One region of the Streptomyces sp. NPDC002773 genome, then DNA from elsewhere that is predicted to be linked to it. Evidence: riboswitches for the same ligand, from Rfam matches in the RefSeq annotation. Region 1 holds a riboswitch; each other region holds the start of a gene.
The links. A riboswitch is a leader RNA that binds a small molecule or an ion and turns the genes downstream of it on or off. The one in region 1 is predicted to bind cobalamin.
Positions count from the first base shown of each region.

Region 2: linked by a shared signal. The riboswitch ahead of ABT034_RS08790 (cobalamin biosynthesis protein) and the one ahead of ABT034_RS13685 (energy-coupling factor ABC transporter permease) in region 1 are both predicted to bind cobalamin.
Region 3: linked by a shared signal. The riboswitch ahead of cobN (cobaltochelatase subunit CobN) and the one ahead of ABT034_RS13685 (energy-coupling factor ABC transporter permease) in region 1 are both predicted to bind cobalamin.
Region 4: linked by a shared signal. The riboswitch ahead of ABT034_RS24785 (ribonucleoside-diphosphate reductase subunit alpha) and the one ahead of ABT034_RS13685 (energy-coupling factor ABC transporter permease) in region 1 are both predicted to bind cobalamin.

Region 1 is NZ_JBEOVO010000008.1:189,839-195,203, forward strand. It holds gene dhaK (dihydroxyacetone kinase subunit DhaK) at 113-1,105, shown strand; gene dhaL (dihydroxyacetone kinase subunit DhaL) at 1,132-1,764, shown strand; gene ABT034_RS13680 (PTS-dependent dihydroxyacetone kinase phosphotransferase subunit DhaM) at 1,761-2,189, shown strand; cobalamin riboswitch at 2,253-2,485, shown strand; gene ABT034_RS13685 (energy-coupling factor ABC transporter permease) at 2,515-3,213, shown strand; gene ABT034_RS13690 (energy-coupling factor ABC transporter substrate-binding protein) at 3,210-3,641, shown strand; gene cbiQ (cobalt ECF transporter T component CbiQ) at 3,648-4,397, shown strand; gene ABT034_RS13700 (energy-coupling factor ABC transporter ATP-binding protein) at 4,394-5,263, shown strand.
Region 2 is NZ_JBEOVO010000005.1:63,424-68,788, forward strand. It holds gene ABT034_RS08775 (alpha/beta hydrolase) at 1-756, opposite strand, end outside; gene ABT034_RS08780 (inorganic phosphate transporter) at 1,162-2,430, shown strand; gene ABT034_RS08785 (hypothetical protein) at 2,443-2,664, shown strand; cobalamin riboswitch at 2,778-2,920, shown strand; gene ABT034_RS08790 (cobalamin biosynthesis protein) at 2,952-3,935, shown strand; gene ABT034_RS08795 (cobyric acid synthase) at 3,932-5,365, shown strand, end outside.
Region 3 is NZ_JBEOVO010000002.1:140,329-145,693, forward strand. It holds gene cobN (cobaltochelatase subunit CobN) at 1-1,506, opposite strand, end outside; cobalamin riboswitch at 1,546-1,685, opposite strand; gene ABT034_RS03260 (ferredoxin-like domain-containing protein) at 1,774-3,054, shown strand; gene ABT034_RS03265 (precorrin-8X methylmutase) at 3,051-3,704, shown strand; gene ABT034_RS03270 (precorrin-2 C(20)-methyltransferase) at 3,701-5,191, shown strand; gene ABT034_RS03275 (serine hydrolase) at 5,199-5,365, opposite strand, start outside.
Region 4 is NZ_JBEOVO010000023.1:17,389-22,753, reverse strand. It holds gene ABT034_RS24800 (DUF3311 domain-containing protein) at 50-313, shown strand; gene mctP (monocarboxylate uptake permease MctP) at 310-1,941, shown strand; gene ABT034_RS24790 (GNAT family N-acetyltransferase) at 2,056-2,556, shown strand; cobalamin riboswitch at 2,612-2,743, shown strand; gene ABT034_RS24785 (ribonucleoside-diphosphate reductase subunit alpha) at 2,877-5,258, shown strand.

The sequences.
Region 1 (5,365 bases):
GACGGCGCTTCCAGCCGCCGTGCAGCGCCGAGATCATCCATCCTGAGAACACCTCCTGATCTGCGAAGACACGAGTCAAAGGCCCTTCCGCTCGAATGCCGAGGAGACAGCCATGAGGATGCTCATCAACGTTCCGGAGACCGTCGTCGCCGACGCGTTGCGGGGGATGGCGGCCGCGCATCCCGAGCTCACCGTCGATGTCGAGCGGCGGGTCGTGCTGCGGCGGGACGCGCCCGTGGCGGGGAAGGTCGCGCTGGTCTCCGGCGGCGGGTCCGGGCACGAGCCCTTGCACGGGGGGTTCGTGGGGCCCGGGATGCTCGCGGCCGCGTGTCCCGGGGAGGTGTTCACCTCGCCGGTGCCCGATCAGATGGTGCGGGCCGCGGCGGCCGTCGACAGCGGCGCCGGGGTGTTGTTCGTCGTCAAGAACTACACCGGCGACGTCCTGAACTTCGAGATGGCGGCGGAACTCGCGGAGGACGAGGGCATCCAGGTCGCCAAGGTCCTCGTCGACGACGACGTCGCCGTCACGGACAGTCTCTACACGGCGGGCCGGCGCGGCACCGGCGGCACGCTCTTCGTCGAGAAGATCGCGGGCGCCGCCGCCGAGGAGGGCGCCCCGCTGGAGCGGGTGGAGGCGATCGCCCGCCAGGTCAACGCGCGCTCCCGGTCCTTCGGCGTGGCCCTCGGCGCCTGCACCACCCCCGCCAAGGGCAGCCCCACCTTCGATCTCCCCGACGGGGAGCTGGAGTTGGGCGTCGGGATCCACGGCGAACCGGGTCGTGAGCGGCGGCCGATGATGACCTCACGGGAGATCGCGGACTTCGCCGTCGACGCCGTCGTCGAGGACCTTCGACCCTCCGGGCCGGTGATCGCACTGGTCAACGGCATGGGCGCGACCCCGCTGCTCGAACTGTACGGCTTCAACGCCGAGGTGCAGCGCGTACTCGGCGAGCGGCGCGTGCCGGTGGCCCGTACCCTCGTCGGCAACTACGTGACCTCGCTCGACATGGCCGGCTGCTCGGTGACGCTGTGCGAGGTCGACGAGGAGCTCCTCCGCCTGTGGGACGCGCCCGTGCAGACGCCCGCGCTGCGCTGGGGCCGGTGAGACGAGGGATGGGAGAGGGGACCGACATGACGGAGATCTTCGGCGCGGACTTCCTGGTGCGCTGGCTGGCCGCGGTCGCCGAGGCCGTCGACCGTGAGGCGGACCGGCTCACCGAGCTCGACTCCGCCATCGGCGACGCCGACCACGGTGCCAATCTGAAGCGGGGGTTCGCCGCCGTCACCGAGACCCTGGCGAAGGAGCCGCCGGCCACGCCGGGCGCGGTGCTGACCGTCGCCGGACGGCAGCTGATCTCCACCGTGGGCGGCGCGTCGGGGCCGCTGTACGGCACGCTGCTGCGCCGTACGGGCAAGACGCTGGGCGACGACGAGCGGGTGACCCGCACGCGGTTGGCGGAGGCGCTCGGCTCCGGCGTGGCGGCCGTCTCGCAGTTGGGCGGCGCCCAGGTCGGCGACAAGACCATGCTGGACGCGCTCGTCCCTGCCGTGGAGGGTCTGCGGGAGTCGTACGGGGCCGGCCGCGCCGCCGCCGAGGAAGGCGCCCTCGCGACCGTACCGCTACGGGCGCGGAAGGGCAGGGCCAGTTATCTGGGCGAGCGGTCGGTGGGGCACCAGGACCCGGGGGCGACCTCGTCGGCGCTGCTGTTCGCCGCGCTCGACGACACCGCGCGGACGACCGCGCGTACGGAGGGGGTGTCATGAGTGCCACGACCGGAGGCGCGGCGGCCGCGCCCGTGGGCATCGTGCTCGTCTCGCACAGCGCCGCCGTCGCCACCGCCGTGGCCGAGCTTGCGCGCGGGCTCTCCGGCGGGGGTGACCTGGCGCCGGTCGTCCCCGCGGGCGGGACCCCGGACGGGGGGCTCGGGACGAGTTCCGAGCTGATCTGCGAGGCGGCGAAGGCCGCGGACCGGGGCGCCGGGGTGGCGGTCCTGGTCGACCTGGGGAGTGCGGTGCTCACCGTGAAGGCGCTGCTCGCCGAGGGCGACGAGCTTCCCGGCGGCTGCCGTCTGGTGGACGCGCCGTTCGTCGAGGGCGCGGTCGCCGCGCTGGTCACGGCGAGCGCGGGCGGCGACCTCGACGCGGTGGCGGCGGCGGCCTCGGAGGCGTACGCCTACCGCAAGGTGTGACGGCCTGGAGTACCGCGTGGAGCGACTGCGTGGAGTGAGCGAGAAGCCGCACCGGGTGGCGACCGTGTTGTGATGTACCTGGTCAACGCACTAGTGTCACAGGGCCTTGGTGTTCGGGAAACCGGTGCAGTACCGGTGCGGCCCTCGCCACTGTGATCGGGAGGTCCGGCTCCACCCCCGCGGGTTCCACCCTCGGGGAAGCCACTGGACCGCGACGGGAGACCGTCGTGGTGTGGGAAGGCGGAGTCGGACGTATGACCGTCAGCCAGGAGACCGGCCAGGGTGCGTTGTCCATCCACGAGGTGCTGGAGAGGGTCTCCCAACCATGCATATAGCCGAGGGGTATCTGCCCCCTGTGCACGCGGCCGCCTGGGGCGTCGCGTCCGCACCGTTCATCGTCCACGGGGTCCGCGCGCTGACCCGCGAGGTCCGGTCCAACCCCGAGTCCACTCTTCTGCTCGGCGCCGCCGGCGCCTTCACCTTCGTCCTCTCGGCGCTCAAGCTGCCGTCCGTGACCGGCAGTTGCTCGCATCCGACGGGCACGGGTCTGGGCGCGATCCTGTTCCGGCCGCCGATCATGGCGGTGCTTGGGACGATCACCCTGCTCTTCCAGGCCCTGCTGCTCGCCCATGGCGGGCTCACCACGCTCGGCGCGAACGTCTTCTCGATGGCGATCGTCGGCCCCTGGGCGGGATACGGGACGTACTGGCTGCTGCGCCGGTCCGGTACGCCCCTGATGGTCGCCGTCTTCTTCGGCGCGTTCGTCGCCGACCTGTCGACGTACTGCGTGACCAGTGTGCAGCTGGCGCTCGCCTTCCCCGACCCGGGGAGCGGTATCGCCGGTGCGCTCGCCAAGTTCGGCGGGATCTTCGCCGTGACGCAGATTCCGCTCGCGGTGAGCGAGGGCCTGCTGACCGTGCTCGTGATGCGGCTGCTCGCGCAGTCCAGCAAGGGCGAACTGATCAGGCTCGGCGTCCTCGGCGGGCGCACGGCCAAGCGGCGCGAGGAGGCGGCCACGCGATGAGCCGGAACGCGAAGATCAATACCCTGTTGCTGCTCGTCGTCGCCGCGCTCGCGGTCCTGCCGCTCGCGCTGGGGCTCGGGGACCACAAGGAGGAACCGTTCGCCGGGGCGGACGCTGAGGCGGAGGTCGCGATCACCGAGCTCCAGCCGGACTACGAGCCGTGGTTCACGCCGCTGTACGAGCCGCCGTCCGGGGAGATCGAGTCCGCCCTGTTCGCCCTCCAGGCGGCGCTGGGCGCCGGTGTCCTGGCGTACTACTTCGGTCTGCGGAAGGGACGGAGGCAGGGGGCCGCACGCGCCGGGGCGACCGGGACGGACGGGGACGGCGAGACCACGGACGTCCAGGCCACGGCCGTCACGGATCGCGCGGTCACCGGGCGCGGCGCCGAGGAGCCGGGAGGCTCGGCCGCCGACCGGCGGGGCGCGTAGCCGCCGATGCTGCCGATCGACGCGGCGGCGCACAGCAGTCGCTGGCGCCGCCGCCATCCCGCCGAGAAGGCGCTGCTCGGCTTCGGTCTGACCCTGTGCGCGGTCTGTCTGCCGCCGTGGCCGGGGGCCGTGCTCGTGGCCGCGGCCACGCTCGGTGTGCTGCTCGGTCCGGCCGGTGTGCCGGGCCGGGCGCTGTGGCGGGCTTTCCGCATCCCGCTCGGTTTCTGTGTCACGGGCGCGATCCCGCTGCTCTTCGAGGTGGGCGGCGCGCGGGGGCTCGTCGCATTCGCCCCCGGAGGCCCGGTCCAGGCGGTCGAGCTGCTCCTGCGGACCGCGTCGGCGTCGCTCGGGGTGCTGCTGTTCGCGTTCACGACGCCGGTCTCCGACGTCCTGCCCCGGCTCGTACGGGCGGGGGTGCCGGCGCCGGTGGTGGACGTGGCGCTCGTGATGTACCGGATCATCTTCCTGCTGCTCGACTCCCTGGCGAAGATCCGGCAGGCGCAGGCGTCCCGGCTCGGGCACACCACCCGGGCCGCGACCTGGCGTTCGCTCGCCGGTCTCGGCGCGACCACGTTCGTGCGGGCCTTCGACCGGGCGCAGCGCCTGCAGTCGGGTCTTGCCGGGCGGGGGTACGACGGGACGCTGCGGGTGCTCGTGCCCGTGTGCGTGGTGTCCCGCCGGTTCCTCGCCGCCACGGGCGCGCTGCTCGCGGGGCTCGTCGCCCTCACCCTCGTACTGGAAAGGTTCCTGCCGTGACGTCTTCGACGCCTTCGGTCCCTGCGGCTCCCGTGGTGGAGCTGGTGAACGCGGGCTTCGCCTACGAGGAGGGGCCGGCGGTCCTGTCGGGCGTGGACTTCTCGGTGGCGGAGGGGCGCGCGGTGGCGCTGCTCGGCCGCAACGGCAGCGGCAAGACCACCCTGCTCCGGCTCCTCAGCGGCGGGCTGCGCTGCGGGAGCGGGTCGCTGCTCCTGGACGGGGCGGAGGTGGCGTACGACCGGAAGGGGCTGACCCGGCTGCGGACCACCGTGCAGCTGGTGACGCAGGATCCGGACGACCAGCTGTTCGCGGCCTCGGTCGGCCAGGACGTGTCGTTCGGTCCGACGAACCTCGGGCTGCCCGAGGAAGCGGTACGGCTGCGGGTCCAGGAGGCTCTTGAGGCGCTGGACATCGTGGCGCTGGCGGACCGGCCGACGCATCTGCTGTCGTACGGGCAGCGCAAGCGGGCGGCGATCGCGGGGGCCGTCGCGATGCGGCCGAGGGTGCTGATCATGGACGAGCCGACGGCCGGGCTCGACCCGCACGGGCAGGAGCGGCTGCTCGACGCGCTCCAGCGGCTCCGGGAGTCCGGTACGACGGTGCTCATGGCGACGCACGACGTGGATCTGGCGCTGCGCTGGGCGGACGAGGCGGCGGTGCTCTCCCCCGCCGGTCTGCGTACGGGCCCGGTCGCCGAGCTGCTCGCGGACGACGCGCTGCTCGACGCGGCCCGGCTGCGGCGCCCCTGGGGTACGGCTGTGGCACGGCTGCTCCGTGCCCAGGGGCTGCTCGGCGCTGACGCACTGGAGCCTCGGACGCCGGAAGACCTGGACATGTGGGCGGGGACGCCCGTTGCTACCGACTAGTAGCCCCTTTGCTACCGAGTAGTAGATATCACGTCCCCGATCTTCTGCAACTAGTTGCACAACGGGAGGGGGTCCCCTACAACTGAGGTCGACGTTCCTGCG
Region 2 (5,365 bases), on a different contig from region 1:
GTCGCGCACCCCCGACTCGGCGGCGGCGCGCAGGGCCATCGAGGCCCCGGTCCCCCAGCCGTGCAGGACGACGGTGGCCGCGCCCCGGCGGATCGCGTAGCGGATGGCGGCGTCGACGTCGCGCCATTCGGAGTCGCCGAACCGGGCCAGGCCGTCCGGGGTGGCGGGCGCCCCTTCGTCGCCGCGGTAGGCGGGGACGAGGACGGGGATCCTGCGGCGCGCGTAGAAGGGGACGACGTTCAGCGGATGCTCGCGGGTGGTGCCGAGGCCGTGCAGGGCGATCACCCAGGTGGGGCGGGGTCCTGGCACCAGCCACGCGGGCAGGGGGCCGAGCTCGCCGGGGATCTCGACGTCCTCGTGGGCGAGCCCGAGGGCGCCGAGCGGTGTGCCGCGGTGCAGCTGGGGGGTGAACCGGACGCGGGCGCCGGGGCCGAGCGCGCCGAGTTCGACCCGTTCCAGACGCCGGACGACGGTGTCGGCGGTGTGGGGGACCCGTTCGAGGACGGGGCCGACGACGGCGTGCAGGTCGGGGCCCTCGAGTCCGTACGTGCCGGGGCGCAGCGAGGCGAGGCTGCGGGTGAGGGTGATCCGCTCGGCGCCGGTGGCGTGCACGGTGAGGCGTGGGTCCCCGGGCAGGGATGGTCCGGACGGCGCCTTGAGGGCGGCGTCGCTGGCGTACCGGCCGGCCGCGACCGCGACCGCGCCGACACCGAGCAGGGTGGTGACGGCCGCTGCCGTCGCTGTAGCCGGGCGCACGCTCCCAGTGTCGGCAGGGTGGGGGCGGCCTGCCACCGGGCGGACCCGGCCGGGGCCGGGCAGGGACTTCTTCCGGCCATTCCGGGAAGGACGCGAGGGCCCCTCGGGCCACTCCGGCGAGTGACATGGGTCTCGTCCGCGGGGTCGCCCGGTCGGGTGGTGCGGTCCAGGGAGCGGAACGGGGCGGCCGGGGAGGAACCGGGGCAGGTCGCATGTGCCCGGTGAAGGCCGGGATTACCCGGGGTTGCGGGGTGACCGCATCGTGGACAGCTCGCCCGCCGGGACCGTAAGCGGAATCCCTTGACACCGGATCGGGTCACCACAACGCCGGACCCAGTTCACCTTCCGTTCACTCAGGTTGCCTACGTTCGGCTAGCCACTGACGTCAAACGATTGCCTGGGTAAATGGAACACATCACGCTGCTGCTCGCCATTGTGGTCGTGACAGCTCTCGTGTTCGATTTCACGAACGGTTTCCACGACACCGCCAACGCGATGGCCACGACCATCTCGACCGGTGCTCTCAAACCGAAGACGGCGGTGGCCATGTCCGCCGTGCTGAACCTCGTCGGCGCGTTCCTGTCCGTGGAGGTCGCCAAGACGATCTCCGGCGGGATCATCAACGAAGAGGGCATTCGCACAGAAGTGATCTTCGCGGCGCTCGTGGGCGCCATCCTGTGGAACCTGCTGACCTGGCTCCTGGGCCTGCCGTCCAGCTCGTCCCACGCCCTCTTCGGCGGCCTCATCGGCGCCGCGGTCATGTCGGCCGGCTGGTCCGCGGTCAACGGCCCGACCATCGTCACCAAGGTCCTCATCCCCGCGATCGCCGCGCCGCTCGTCGCCGGTCTCGCCGCGATGCTGGCCACCAGGCTGACGTACAAGATCGGTGCGAAGACCGACGAGAAGCACACCGCCAAGGGCTACCGGGTCGGCCAGATCGCCTCCGCCGGTCTCGTCTCCCTCGCCCACGGCACCAACGACGCCCAGAAGACGATGGGCATCATCACCCTGGCGCTCGTCACCCAGGGCGTCGTCGCGCCCGGCTCGAACCCGCCCCTCTGGGTCATCGTCGCCGCCGGTGTCGCGATCGCCCTCGGCACCTACCTCGGCGGCTGGCGCATCATCCGCACCATGGGCAAGGGCCTCACCGACCTCCAGCCGCAGCAGGGCTTCGCCGCCCAGACCAGCGCCGCGACGGTCATCCTGGCCTCCTCGCACCTCGGCTTCTCCCTCTCCACCACCCAGTCCTGCTCGGGTGCCGTGATGGGCGCGGGCCTCGGCCGCAAGGGCGGTGTCGTCCGCTGGTCCACCGCGACCCGGATGTTCGTCGCCTGGGGTCTGACCCTGCCCGCCGCGGGCCTGGTCGGCGCCGGTGCCGAGTTCCTCACCAAGCAGGGCCCCTGGGGCATCGCCGCCGTCGCGGTCCTCCTGGTCGGCGGTTCGGCCGTCATCTGGTCGCTGTCCCGCCGCAAGCCGGTCGACCACCACAACGTCACCGCCGACGACCTCGACGCCGAGCCCGCGGGTGTGGTGACCACCGCCATGGCGGCCGTCACCCCGCCGCCCACGGCCGGCTCCTTCGCCGCCGTCGCGGACGAGGACCTCAAGACCACCATCCCCGCGCCGGTTCCCACCGACCCGGCCGCTCCCCAGGCCCCCGCCGCAGCGGTGTAAGGAACGAACGACATGAAGATCGACTGGGCAGCCCTCGGCTCCGTCTTCGGAGTCAGCCTCGCGGCGACCGTAGCCCTGGTGGGCCTCTTCACCCTCGGCATCATCGGCCTCTCCAAGCAGGAGCAGGCCGCCGCCCAGGGAGGCTCCGCCGCCCTGGCCCGCACCGGCGCCTACGCCTGCTTCGCCCTGTGCCTCGCGGCCGTGGCGTACGGCATCTACCTGATCGTCGTCTGACGGTCCCGCGGCCCCTCGGCCGGGCGGTCCGTACCTTCGGGTACGGGCCGCCCGGCCGTCGTGTTTGTGGTGCTTCGCACAGTGACGCGGTGCAGGTCAAGGGTGAGTTGACGGCTGTTCCCGGGCGTGGTGGACTGCCGAGGCCATTACGGCGGCAGTAGAGGAAGTCCGGTGCGAATCCGGCGCGGTCCCGCCACTGTGACCGGATCCGAAGGGTCCGGGAGTCAGGAACTCTCGCCGCCGGTCACGTCGATCCAGGGCGCGGACCCTGAGTGAGGACATGCGCCATGCCCGGCCGCGGCCGCAGACCCTTCCGTCCCTTCCGATCCCCCGGCGTCTTCGCGTGGGGCGCGGCCGCCGGTCTCGCCGCCGACCTGCTCGTCGGAGACCCCCGCCGTGGACATCCCGTCGCCGCCTTCGGCCGGGCGGCCGCCGCGGTCGAACAGCGGCTCCACCGCGACCACCGCGGTTGGGGCGCCCTGCACACCGCCGTCTGCGCCGGCTCCACCGCCGCCCTCGGCGCGCTCGCCGCACGGACCGTACGGAACCGGCCGGCCGCCTCCGCGGCGCTGACCGCGGTCTCCGTCTGGGCCGTCGTCGGCGGTACGACCCTGGGCCGGGAGGCCCGCGCGATCGGCGGCGCGCTCGCCGCCGGGGACCTCGAAGTGGCCCGGGAACGCCTTCCGCACCTGTGCGGGCGCGACCCGCAGTCCCTTGACGGGCCCGCGATGGCCCGCGCGGTCGTCGAATCGGTCGCCGAGAACACCTCCGACGCCGTCGTCGGCGCCCTCTTCTGGGGCGCGGTCGCGGGCGTGCCCGGCCTGCTCGGCTTCCGGGCCGTCAACACCCTGGACGCGATGGTCGGCCACAAGTCGCCCCGCCACCGCCGCTTCGGCTGGGCCTCGGCCCGGCTCGACGACGTGGCCGGCTGGCCCGGTGCCCGGCTGACGGCCGCGCTCGCGACGGTGGCGGGCGGCGATCCGCGCGGGGCCGTACGGGCCTGGCGGGCGGACGCCCCGAAGCACCCGAGCCCCAACGCCGGCCCGGTGGAGGCGTCCTTCGCGGGCGCGCTCGGCGTACGGCTCGGGGGGACGCTCTCGTACGGCGGCCGGGTCGAACACCGGCCGGTGCTCAACGGGGAGGGGCGGCCCGTCGAGGTCGCCGACATCGACCGGGCGGTCCAGCTGTCCCGCCGGGTCACCGGACTGACCCTGGCCGCCTGCGTGGGCGGCCGGCTGATCGTGAGCGCGTGGAAGCGGAGGAACGCATGAGGGGTGGGGGGCTGCTCGTCGCCGGGACCACGTCCGACGCCGGCAAGAGCGTCGTGACGGCCGGCATCTGCCGCTGGCTGGTCCGCAAGGGCCTGAAGGTGGCGCCGTTCAAGGGACAGAACATGTCCCTCAACTCCTTCGTGACGAGGGAGGGCGCGGAGATCGGCCGTGCCCAGGCCATGCAGGCGCAGGCCGCGCGCGTCGAGCCGACCGCGCTGATGAACCCGGTGCTGCTCAAGCCGGGCAGCGACCGTTCCAGCCAGGTCGTCCTGATGGGCAAACCGGTGGGCGAGCTGAGCGCGCGTGGCTACCACGGGGGGCGGCAGAAGGAGCTGTTCGAGCCGGTCCTCGCGTGCCTGGAGGAGCTGCGGAGCACGTACGACGCGGTGATCTGCGAGGGCGCGGGCAGCCCGGCCGAGATCAACCTGCGGCGCACCGACATCGTGAACATGGGCATCGCACGGGCCGCGAAGCTGCCCGTGGTCGTGGTCGGCGACATCGACCGGGGCGGGGTCTTCGCACAGTTCTTCGGCACGACGGCGCTGCTCTCGCCCGAGGACCAGTCGCTGGTCGCGGGCTATCTGGTGAACAAGTTCCGGGGCGATGTGACCCTGCTCGAACCCGGGCTCGACATGCTGTACGGCCTCACCGGGCGCCGGACCTTCGGCGTCCTGCCGTACGCGCACGGGCTCGGCATCGACGAGGAGGACGGGCTGCGGGTCTCGCTGCGCGGCACGGTCCGGGAGTCGGTCGTGGCGCCGCCGGTCGGCGCGGACGTCCTGCGGGTCGCCGTCTGCGCCGTACCGCTGATGTCCAATTTCACGGACGTCGACGCGCTGGCGGCCGAGCCGGGTGTGGTGGTTCGGTTCGTCGACCGGCCCGAGGAGCTCGTCGACGCGGACCTCGTCGTCGTGCCCGGCACACGCGGGACGGTGGCGGCGCTCGCCTGGCTGCGGGAGCGGGGTCTGGCGGACGAGCTGGCCCGGCGCGCGGCCGAGGGACGGCCGGTGCTCGGCATCTGCGGCGGCTTCCAGGTCCTCGGCGAGCACATCGAGGACGAGGTCGAGTCGCGGGCGGGCGCCGTCGACGGGCTCGGGCTGCTGCCCGTACGGGTCCGGTTCGCGCGCGAGAAGACCCTGGAGCGGCCGGTCGGTGAGGCGCTCGGGGAGCGGGTGGAGGGGTACGAGATCCACCACGGGGTCGCCTCTGTGGAGGGTGGGGAGCCGTTCCTCGACGGGTGCCGGGTCGGCGCGGTCTGGGGCACGCACTGGCACGGCTCGCTGGAGAGCGACGGGTTCCGGCGGGCGTTCCTGCGGGAGGTCGCGACGGCGTCCGGGCGGCGGTTCGTGCCCGCGCCGGACACGTCGTTCGGGGCGCTGCGGGAGGAGCAGTTGGACCGGCTCGGGGACCTGATCGAGGAGCACGCGGAC
Region 3 (5,365 bases), on a different contig from region 1:
GTAGTGGTGGGACGGCGGGAGATCGGGGTCGTGGTAGATCGCGATCGGGTTCTCGCCGAAGCCGCGCGGCGGCTGGATGAGGATGAGCAGGTTCCCGCGCCGCAGGGCGGCGAGGACGATGTCGCCCTCCGGGTTGCGCGAGCGGTCGAGGAACATCTCGCCGGGCGCCGGACCCCAGTGCTCCTCGACGTGGGTGCGGAGCTCCTCGGGCAGGGTCGCGTACCAGCGCTTGTAGTCGGCGGCCGGGATACGGACCGGGTTGCGGGCGAGCTGCTCCTCCGTCAGCCAGTCCTGGTCGTGGCCGCCGGCCTCGATGAGGGCGTAGATCAACTCGTCGCCGTCGCCGGAGACGAGGCCGGGGAGGTCCTCCACGGGCCCGAAGTCGTACCCCTCCTCACGGAGGCGGCGCAGGAGGGAGACGGCGGACGCGGGGGTGTCGAGACCGACGGCGTTGCCGATGCGGGAGTGCTTCGTCGGGTACGCGGAGAGGACGAGCGCCAGCTTCTTCTCGGCGTTCGGGATGTGCCGGAGGCGGGCGTGCCGTACGGCGATCCCGGCGACGCGGGCGGCGCGCTCGGCGTCCGCCACGTACGCGGGCAGACCGTCCTCGTCGATCTCCTTGAAGGAGAACGGGACGGTGATCAGCCGGCCGTCGAACTCGGGCACGGCGACCTGGCTGGCGGCGTCCAGCGGGGAGAGGCCCTCGTCGTTCTCCTCCCACGCGGACCGCGAACCGGTCAGGCACAGCGCCTGGAGGATCGGCACGTCGAGCGCGGCGAGCGCCCCCGCGTCCCAGGCCTCCTCGTCGCCGCCGGCCTGCGCCTCGGCCGGCTTGGTGCCGCCCGCGGCGAGGACGGTGGTGATGATGGCGTCGGCGGTACGGAGACGGTCGAGCAGCTCCGGCTCGGGCGCGCGCAGGGACGCCACGTACAGCGGGAGCGCCTGCGCGCCGGTGTCCTCGATCGCCTCGCACAGAGTGCGGACGAAGCCGGTGTTGCCGCTCATGTGGTGGGCGCGGTAGTAGAGCACGGCGACGGTCGGGCCGCTGTCGTTCTTCGCGACCCGGTCCAGCGGGCCCCAGGTGGGGGCGGCGGCCGGGGCCTCGAAGCCGTGGCCGGTGAGCAGGACGGTGTCGGAGAGGAAGCGGGCGAGCTGCTCCAGGTTGCCGGGGCCGCCGTGCGCGAGGTAGGCGTGCGCCTCGGTGGCGACGCCGATGGGGACGGTGGACGCCTCCATCAGCTGTGCGTCGGGCGCCTGTTCGCCGCTGAGGACGACCACGGGCTTTCCGGCGGCGCGGAGCGCGTCCAGGCCCTCCTCCCAGGAACGGAGACCGCCGAGGAGCCGTACGACGACGAGGTCGGCGCCGTCCAGGAGGCCGGGCAGTTCGGCGAGGGGGAGACGGGCCGGGTTGGCGAAGCGGTACTCCACCGGGCCGCCGGCCGAGGCAGCGTTCGCCGCGCGGGCACTGAGCAGGTCGGTGTCGGAGTGCGACAGCAGCAGAAGCATGGCGAGCGCAGGCCTTCCTCGGGGTTGTCCGCGCCCCGGGTGGTCGTATGGACGGCAGGAGTTCCTGACTCACCCGTTCCGTCGTGCCTGGTACGGGCTCACAGTGGCGGGACCGCGCCGGAATCTCACCGGGCTTCCTCCCCGGGGTCCTGGGACCCCATGCCGATCTGCATCCTAGATCGTGCCGCCCGCGGCCCGGGGCGGGCCGCCGGGTCGGTCTGGTCACACCCGGTGGCCGCGCCGTTCCCCGTCGGTATGCTCGCCGCCATGCCGCCCACCCCACCCACGACGCCCGGAGCGGGCGAAGCTCGCATACGGGACCGTGGCGACGCCTGCCCCGGGGCGCTGCGCCTGCACCTCGCCGAGGACGGCCGCCTGGCCCGACTCCGCCTGCCCGCCGGACGCCTGACGCCTCGTCAGGTCGAGGTGCTCGCGGCCGCCGCGGAGACCCTGGGCGACGGGCGGATCAGCATCACCTCGCGCGGCAACGCGGAGCTGCGGGGCCTCTCGGACGACTGCGGGGCGGAGCTCGCGGCGCTCCTCGCGGAGGCGGGCCTGCTGCCCTCCCCCAGCCACGAACGCGTCCGCAACATCGTCGCCTCGCCCACCGCGGGACTCGACGGACTCGGCCACGGGGACGTGCAGTTGTGGGCGCGCCGGCTGGACGCCGCACTGTGCGCCGAGCCCCGGGCGGCGGCCCTCTCGGGACGGTTCCTGTTCGTCCTGGACGACGGGCGCGGTGACGTCGCCCCGCTCGGCGGGGATGTGAGCTTGGTCGCAGGAGAGGACGGGTCCGTCCTGCTGCGGCTCGGCCCGACGGTCTTCCGGCTCGCCGCCGCCGACGCCGTCCGTGCCGCCCTCGCCGCCGCCCTCGCGTTCCTCGACGCGGCCGAGGCGGCCGGCAACGGGGCCTGGCGCCCCCAGGAACTCCCCGACGACCACGCGCCGGACTGGGCGGGCGCCCTGACGGCGGCGGGCATCACGACGGAGCCCGTGGCCGACCCCGGCCGCGAACCCGTACGCGTACCCGAGCCCGTACCCGTACCGCCCCTGCCCGCGTCCCCGCCGCCCGCCCCCGGCGTGCTCCGGAGCGGCGCGCTCTACGTCCTCGCGCCGCTCGGCCGGCTGACCGCCGCTCAGCTGCGGGCCCTGCTTCCGGCCGACGAGGTGCGGCTGACGCCGTGGCGCGGGGTGGTCGTCGTCGGCGCCGGTACGCGTACGGCTCACGACCGGCTCGCGCGCCTTGAGTCGTACGGCCTGATCACCCGGCCCGACGCCCCCGGCGCCGGTGTCACCGTCTGCACCGGGCGGCCCGGCTGCGCCAAGTCTCTCGCCGACGTACGGGCGGACGCCCTCGCCGCGCCCGCGGGGCGGCTTCCCGTGCACTTCTCCGGGTGCGCACGCGGCTGCGGGCACCCGTACGGCGACCGGATCGAGGTCCTCGCCACCGGCGACGACACCTACCTGGTGGACGGCGTCCCCGCCTCCCGTACCTCCCTGTCAGAAGCCGTCGCGGCGGCCCGCGGCCCGGCAACCCCCACGAGATGAGCGAGAGCGACACCATGTTCGACTACGAGAAGGACGGGGCGGAGATCTACCGCCGGTCCTTTGCCACGATCCGCGCCGAGGCGGATCTCGCGGGCCTGCCCGCCGACGTCGCCCAGGTGGCGGTCCGGATGATCCACGCCTGCGGCATGACCGACCTCGTGCGGGACATCGCCTACTCCCCCGGCGTGGTCGCGAGCGCCCGCGCCGCCCTCCGCGGCGGCGCGCCGATCCTCTGCGACGCCCAGATGGTCGCCAGCGGTGTCACCCGCAAGCGGCTGCCCGCCGACAACGAGGTGATCTGCACCCTCTCCGACCCGTCCGTGCCGGGCCTGGCCGCCGAGCTCGGCACCACCCGCTCCGCCGCCGCCCTCGAACTGTGGCGGGACCGCCTCGAAGGCTCCGTCGTCGCCATCGGCAACGCGCCCACCGCGCTCTTCCACCTCCTGGAGATGATCGCCAAGGGGGCGGGGAAGCCCGCCGCCGTCCTCGGCATACCGGTCGGCTTCATCGGCGCCGCCGAGTCGAAGGACGCCCTGGCCGCCCAGGACCTCGGCCTTGAACACCTCGTCGTCCGCGGCCGCCGCGGCGGCAGCGCGATGACGGCCGCCGCGATCAACGCGCTCGCCCACGAAGCGGAGATCCAGCAGTGACCGCGCCCGGCAAGCTGTACGGCGTCGGCCTCGGCCCCGGCGACCCGGACCTGATGACCGTGGCAGCCGTGAAGGCCATCGCCGCCGCCGACGTGATCGCGTACCACTCGGCCCGCCACGGCCGCTCCATCGCCCGTTCGATCGCCGCCGAGCACCTCCGCGAGGACCACATCGAGGAGCGGCTGATGTACCCGCTCACCGTGGAGACCACGGACCACCCCGGCGGCTACCGGGGCGCCCTCGACGACTTCTACGAGGAGGCCGCGGCCCGCCTCGCCGCCCATCTCGACGCAGGGCGCACGGTCGCCGTCCTCGCCGAGGGCGACCCGCTGTTCTACGGCTCGTACCAGCACATGCACAAGCGGCTCGCGGACCGCTACGACACGACCGTCATCCCCGGCGTCACCTCGGTCAGCGCCGCAGCGGCCCGCCTCGGCGAGCCGCTGTGCGAGGCGGAGGAGGTCCTCACGATCATCCCCGGCACCCTGCCGGAGGACGAGCTGACGGCCCGGCTCGCGGGCACCGACTCGGCGGTCGTGATGAAGCTCGGCCGCACCTTCCCCACCGTGAAGCGGGCCCTGGAGCGGGCCGGCCGGCTCGACGACGCCCGGTACGTGGAGCGGGCGTTCATGGCGGGCGAGCGGACGGAGCGGCTGACGGACGTCGACCCGGCGTCCGTCCCGTACTTCTCCGTCGCCGTCCTCCCCTCCCGTATCGACCAGGCCCTTCCCGTACGGGAACGGGGCGAGGTCGTCGTCGTCGGCACCGGCCCGGCCGGCGCACCCTGGCTCACCCCCGAGTCGCGCGGCGCGCTCGTCAACGCGGACGTGCTCGTCGGCTACACCACCTACCTGGACCGGGTGCCGGTCCTGCGCCCCGGGCAGATCCGGCACGGCTCCGACAACAAGGTCGAGTCCGAGCGGGCCGAGTTCGCCCTCGACCTGGCCCGGCGCGGCCACCGGGTCGCGGTCGTCTCCGGCGGCGACCCCGGCGTCTTCGCGATGGCGACGGCCGTCCTCGAGGTGGCCTGCGAACCGGCGTACGCGGACGTGCCCGTACGGGTCCTCCCCGGGGTGACCGCCGCCAACGCGGCCGCCGCCGCCGCGGGCGCCCCCCTGGGCCACGACTACGCGACGATCTCGCTCTCCGACCGGCTCAAGCCCTGGGACGTCATCGCCGCCCGGCTGCGCGCCGCCGCCGACGCCGACCTGGTCCTCGCGCTCTACAACCCGGGCTCCAAGTCCCGTACGCACCAGGTGGCCGCCGCCCGCGACCTCCTGCTCGAACTCCGGTCGCCCGAGACCCCGGTGGTCGTCGCCCGCGACGTCGGCGGCCCCGAGCAGTCGGTCCGGGTGGTGACCCTGAAGACCCTGGAGCCGTCCGAGGTCGACATGCGGACCCTGCTGCTCATCGGGTCGAGCCAGACCCGGGCGGTGGAACGGCCCGACGGCCGGACGATCACGTGGACGCCGCGGCGTTACGGGTGACGGGTGCTCAGCGGCTTCGGGTGAAGGTGCCCAGGCCCTCCTGGTCCAGGTACTCGACGCGGACGGTCTTCCCGTCCGGGGAGAACGTGACGCCGGTGGGGCCGACGGCGTTCTCGCCGCGGGTCGGGAAGCTGAACGTGTCGCCTTCGTAGTGCGTGAGCCGGTACGTCTGGG
Region 4 (5,365 bases), on a different contig from region 1:
AGATTTCCCCAGCATTACCCAGGTGATCAGCGAGGGGACGGCAACCGGCATGTCAGACGCGCCAGATACGGCACAAGGGAAACAACCCGCCATCACACCCATGCGGGTGGTGATCGGACTCTGTCTGTTCGCCCCGTTCGTGGCGATGCTCTGGGTGAGTTCCTACGCGAAGACCGAACCGCTCTTCGCCGGCATCCCGTTCTTCTACTGGTACCAGATGCTCTGGGTGCTGATCTCCACCGCGCTCACCATGGTTGCCTACAAGCTGTGGCAGATCGACCAGCGCGCCCGCAAGGGAGGTGACGCACGATGAAGGACGTCACAGGCGTGAACGGCGTCGCGCTCGCCGTCTTCATCTTCTTCTTCCTGGCCGTCACGGTCATGGGATTCCTCGCCTCGCGCTGGCGCAGGGCCGAGAACGAGAACAGCCTCGACGAGTGGGGCCTGGGCGGCCGCTCGTTCGGCACCTGGGTGACCTGGTTCCTGCTCGGCGGCGACCTCTACACCGCGTACACCTTCGTCGCCGTCCCGGCGGCCATCTACGCGGCGGGCGCGGCCGGCTTCTTCGCCGTGCCGTACACGATCCTGGTCTACCCGCTGATCTTCACCTTCCTGCCGCGCCTGTGGTCGGTCTCGCACAAGCACGGATACGTCACCACCTCGGACTTCGTGCGCGGCCGCTTCGGCTCCAAGGGCCTCTCGCTCGCGGTGGCGGTCACCGGCATCCTCGCCACCATGCCGTACATCGCGCTCCAGCTCGTCGGCATCCAGGCCGTCCTGGACGTGATGGGCGTCGGCGGCGGCGAGACCACCCACTGGTTCATCAAGGACCTGCCGCTGCTCATCGCCTTCGGTGTCCTCGCGGCGTACACGTACTCCTCGGGTCTGCGCGCCCCCGCGCTCATCGCCTTCGTCAAGGACACCCTGATCTACATCGTCATCGCGGTGGCGATCATCTACATCCCGATCAAGCTCGGCGGCTTCGACGAGATCTTCGCCAAGGCGGGCGAGACGTACGCGCAGACCAACGAGGCGACCGGCAAGCCGCGCGGCTCGCTCGTCCCCGGCGAGGCCGGCCAGTGGACGTACGCGACGCTCGCGCTCGGCTCGGCGCTCGCGCTCTTCATGTACCCGCACTCCATCACGGCGACCCTGTCGTCCCGGAGCCGTGAGGTCATCCGCCGCAACACCACGATCCTGCCGCTGTACTCGCTGATGCTGGGCCTGCTCGCGCTGCTCGGCTTCATGGCGATCGCCGCCGGGATCCAGGTGAAGAACGGGCAGCTCGCCATCCCGCAGCTGTTCGAGACGATGTTCCCGGACTGGTTCGCGGGCGTCGCGTTCGCCGCGATCGGCATCGGCGCGCTCGTCCCGGCCGCGATCATGTCGATCGCCGCGGCCAACCTCTTCACCCGCAACATCTACAAGGACTTCATCAAGAAGGACGCGACCCCGGCGCAGGAGACCAAGGTCTCCAAGATCGTCTCGCTTCTGGTGAAGGTCGGCGCGCTCGCCTTCGTCCTCACCATGGACAAGACCGTCGCCATCAACTTCCAACTGCTCGGCGGCATCTGGATCCTGCAGACCTTCCCCGCCCTCGTCGGCGGCCTCTTCACCCGCTGGTTCCACCGCTGGGCGCTGCTCGCCGGCTGGGCCGTCGGCATGCTCTACGGCACGGTCGCCGCGTACGGGGTCGCCAGCCCCACCCAGAAGCACTTCGGCGGCTCCTCGGCCGAGATCCCGGGCATCGGCGAGATCGGCTACATCGGTCTCACCGCCTTCGTCCTCAACCTCGTCGTCACGGTCGTCCTCACCTTCGTCCTCAAGGCCGTCAAGGCCCCGGAGGGCATCGACGAGACCTCCCCGTCCGACTACACGGCGGACGCCGGAGACGCCGGCGTGCAGACCAAGATGCCGAAGCTCGGCGCCGACACGCACTGACCGGCCCCACGGCCGCGACGCGCTGACCCGGCACACAGCCGCACCCGAAGGGCCCGGGATCCCCGCCATGGGATCCCGGGCCCCTTCGCGTCCCCGTGGAGGCACACTTCCCTCATGGACTTCACGATCAGGGCGGTACGGCCCGAGGAGTACGAGACGCTCGGGGAACTCACCGCGGGCACCTACCTGGACGACGGACTGCTGAAGTACGGGGCGCAGGACTTCTATCTGGACGTGCTGCGGGACACCGCGCGGCGGGCGCGCGAGAGCGAGGTGCTCGTCGCCGAGGACGCCGAGGGGCGGCTCCTCGGCGGAGTGACCTTCGCCACCGGCAACACCACCTGGGCGGACATCGCGGTCGCCGGCGAGGCCGAGTTCCGCATGCTCGCCGTCAGCCGGGAGGCCCGCGGCCGAGGCGTCGGAGAAGCCCTCGTACGGGCCTGTATCGAGCGCGCGAGGGCCCTCCCGGGGTGCGAGCGCCTCGTGCTCTCCACGGACGCGAAGATGGTCTCGGCGCACCGGATCTACGACCGCCTGGGCTTCGTCCGCACCCCGCACCGCGACTGGGAACCGACCCCGGGCCTTCTGCTGCGCACCTACGCCCTGGAGTTCTGACACCGGGCGGCGACACAACATGTGGGGGGTGCCATGAGCGGCGCCCCCCACATGTATGCTCGTGCTCGCTGTCGACGCAGGGGAATCCGGCGCGAATCCGGAACTGTCCCGCAACGGTGTGCTTCCTACGGATACGACCCATTCGTACGAGGTGAGTCCGACAACCTGCCGACAGCGCGCCCGGTCCGTCCGTTCCGGGTGCCACTGACGTCCGGGCCTCGCGGAGTGGGCCGGTGGAAGCGTCGCGTCCGGCGTTACGGATGCCCGCATGCCCGCCTTCCCCCGCCGCGGCCCCGAGCCGAGCGAGGGAGAGCCCCCACGTGACCATCGCGCCCGCCGATCCGGCTTCCGCCGAGGCTTCCGCGGTCGAGAGCGACGGCCCCGGGACCGTGCTGCTGCGGACCCTGACCGACCTCACCGCCGATCTCCCCGACACCGACCCCGGCAAGGTCGCCGCCGCCGCGCTCCGCGGCCGCAGCGCCGCGTCGGACGAGGCGGAACTGCGCGAGCTGGCCACCGAGGCGGCCGCGGGTCTGATCGCGGAGGACCCGGCGTACTCCCGGCTCGCCGCCCGGCTCCTGACGGTCACCATCGCCGACGAGGCGGCCGGCCAGGGCGCGTACTCCTTCTCCGCCTCCGTCGCCGTCGGCCACCGCGAGGGCCTGATCGCCGACCGCACCGCCGAGTTCGCCGCCCTGCACGCGGCCCGCCTCGACGCGACCATCGACCGGGCCGGCGACGACCGCTTCGGCTACTTCGGCCTGCGCACCCTCTACTCGCGCTACCTGCTGCGCCACCCGATCACCCGCAAGGTCATCGAGACCCCGCAGCACTTCATGCTCCGCGTCGCCTGCGGCCTCGCCGAGGACGACAGCACGCGCGCGCTCGACGAGGTCACGGCGCTGTACGGCCTGATGAGCCGCCTGGACTACCTCCCCTCCTCCCCCACGCTCTTCAACTCCGGCACCCGCCACCCGCAGATGTCCTCCTGCTACCTCCTGGACTCCCCGCAGGACGAGCTGGACTCCATCTACGACCGCTACCACCAGGTGGCGCGCCTCTCGAAGCACGCGGGCGGCATCGGCCTCTCGTACTCCCGCATCCGGGCCCGCGGTTCGCTGATCCGCGGCACCAACGGGCACTCCAACGGCATCGTGCCGTTCCTGAAGACCCTCGACGCCTCCGTCGCCGCCGTGAACCAGGGCGGCCGCCGCAAGGGCGCCGCCGCCGTCTACCTGGAGACCTGGCACGCGGACATCGAGGAGTTCCTGGAGCTCCGCGACAACACCGGCGAGGACCAGCGCCGTACGCACAACCTGAACCTGGCGCACTGGATCCCGGACGAGTTCATGCGCCGCGTCAACGCCGACGCCGACTGGTCGCTGTTCTCCCCGGCGGACGTGCCCGAGCTGGTCGACCTGTGGGGCGAGGAGTTCGACGCCGCCTACCGCGCCGCCGAGGCCAAGGGCCTGGCCCGCAAGACGATGCCGGCCCGCGACCTGTACGGCCGGATGATGCGGACGCTGGCCCAGACCGGCAACGGCTGGATGACCTTCAAGGACGCCTCGAACCGTACGGCCAACCAGACCGCCGAGCCCGGCACGGTCGTCCACTCCTCCAACCTGTGCACCGAGATCATCGAGGTCACGAACGACGGCGAGACGGCCGTCTGCAACCTGGGCTCGGTCAACCTGGGCGCGTTCGTGGACGCCTCGTCCCAGGACATCGACTGGGAGCGCCTGGACGCGACCGTCCGCACCGCCGTCACGTTCCTCGACCGGGTCGTCGACATCAACTTCTACCCGACCGAGCAGGCGGGCCGCTCCAACGCCCGCTGGCGGCCGGTGGGCCTGGGCGCGATGGGCCTCCAGGACGTCTTCTTCCAGCTGAAGCTGCCGTTCGACTCCGCCGAGGCCCGCGCGCTCTCGACGAAGATCTCCGAGCGGATCATGCTCGCCGCGTACGAGGCCTCCGCCGACCTCGCCGAGCGCAACGGCCCGCTGCCGGCCTGGGAGAAGACCCGTACGGCCCGCGGTGTCCTGCACCCCGACCACTACGACGTCGAGCTGAACTGGCCGGAGCGCTGGACGGCGCTGCGCGCCCGCATCGCGTCGACCGGCATGCGCAACTCCCTCCTCCTCGCCATCGCGCCGACGGCGACCATCGCCTCGATCGCCGGCGTCTACGAGTGCATCGAGCCGCAGGTCTCCAACCTCTTCAAGCGCGAGACGCTCTCCGGCGAGTTCCTCCAGGTCAACTCCTACCTGGTCGACGAGCTGAAGAAGCTCGGCGTGTGGGACGCGCAGACCCGCGAGGCCCTGCGCGACGCCAACGGCTCCGTCGCCGGCTTCACCTGGGTTCCGGCCGAGGTCCGCGAGCTGTACCGCACGGCGTGGGAGATCCCGCAGCGCGGCCTGATCGACATGGCCGCGGCGAGGACCCCGTTCCTGGACCAGTCGCAGTCCCTGAACCTCTTCCTCGAAACCCCGACCATCGGCAAGCTGTCGTCGATGTACGCGTACGCCTGGAAGCAGGGCCTGAAGACGACGTACTACCTGCGCTCCCGCCCGGCGACCCGGATCGCCCGCGCCGCCCAGGCGTCGACGACCGCCGCCCCCATCCCCGTCCAGCAGGCGGCCCCCGACGCGGACGCCCTCGCCTGCTCCCTCGAAAACCCCGAGTCCTGCGAGGCCTGCCAGTAATGAGTGCCCACCCGTCGCCCGACCGCCACCCCTCAACGACGGCGCTGCGCGCCGGCACCTCTTCTTCCGACAAGAACCTCCTCGACCCGGGCTTCGAACTGACCCTC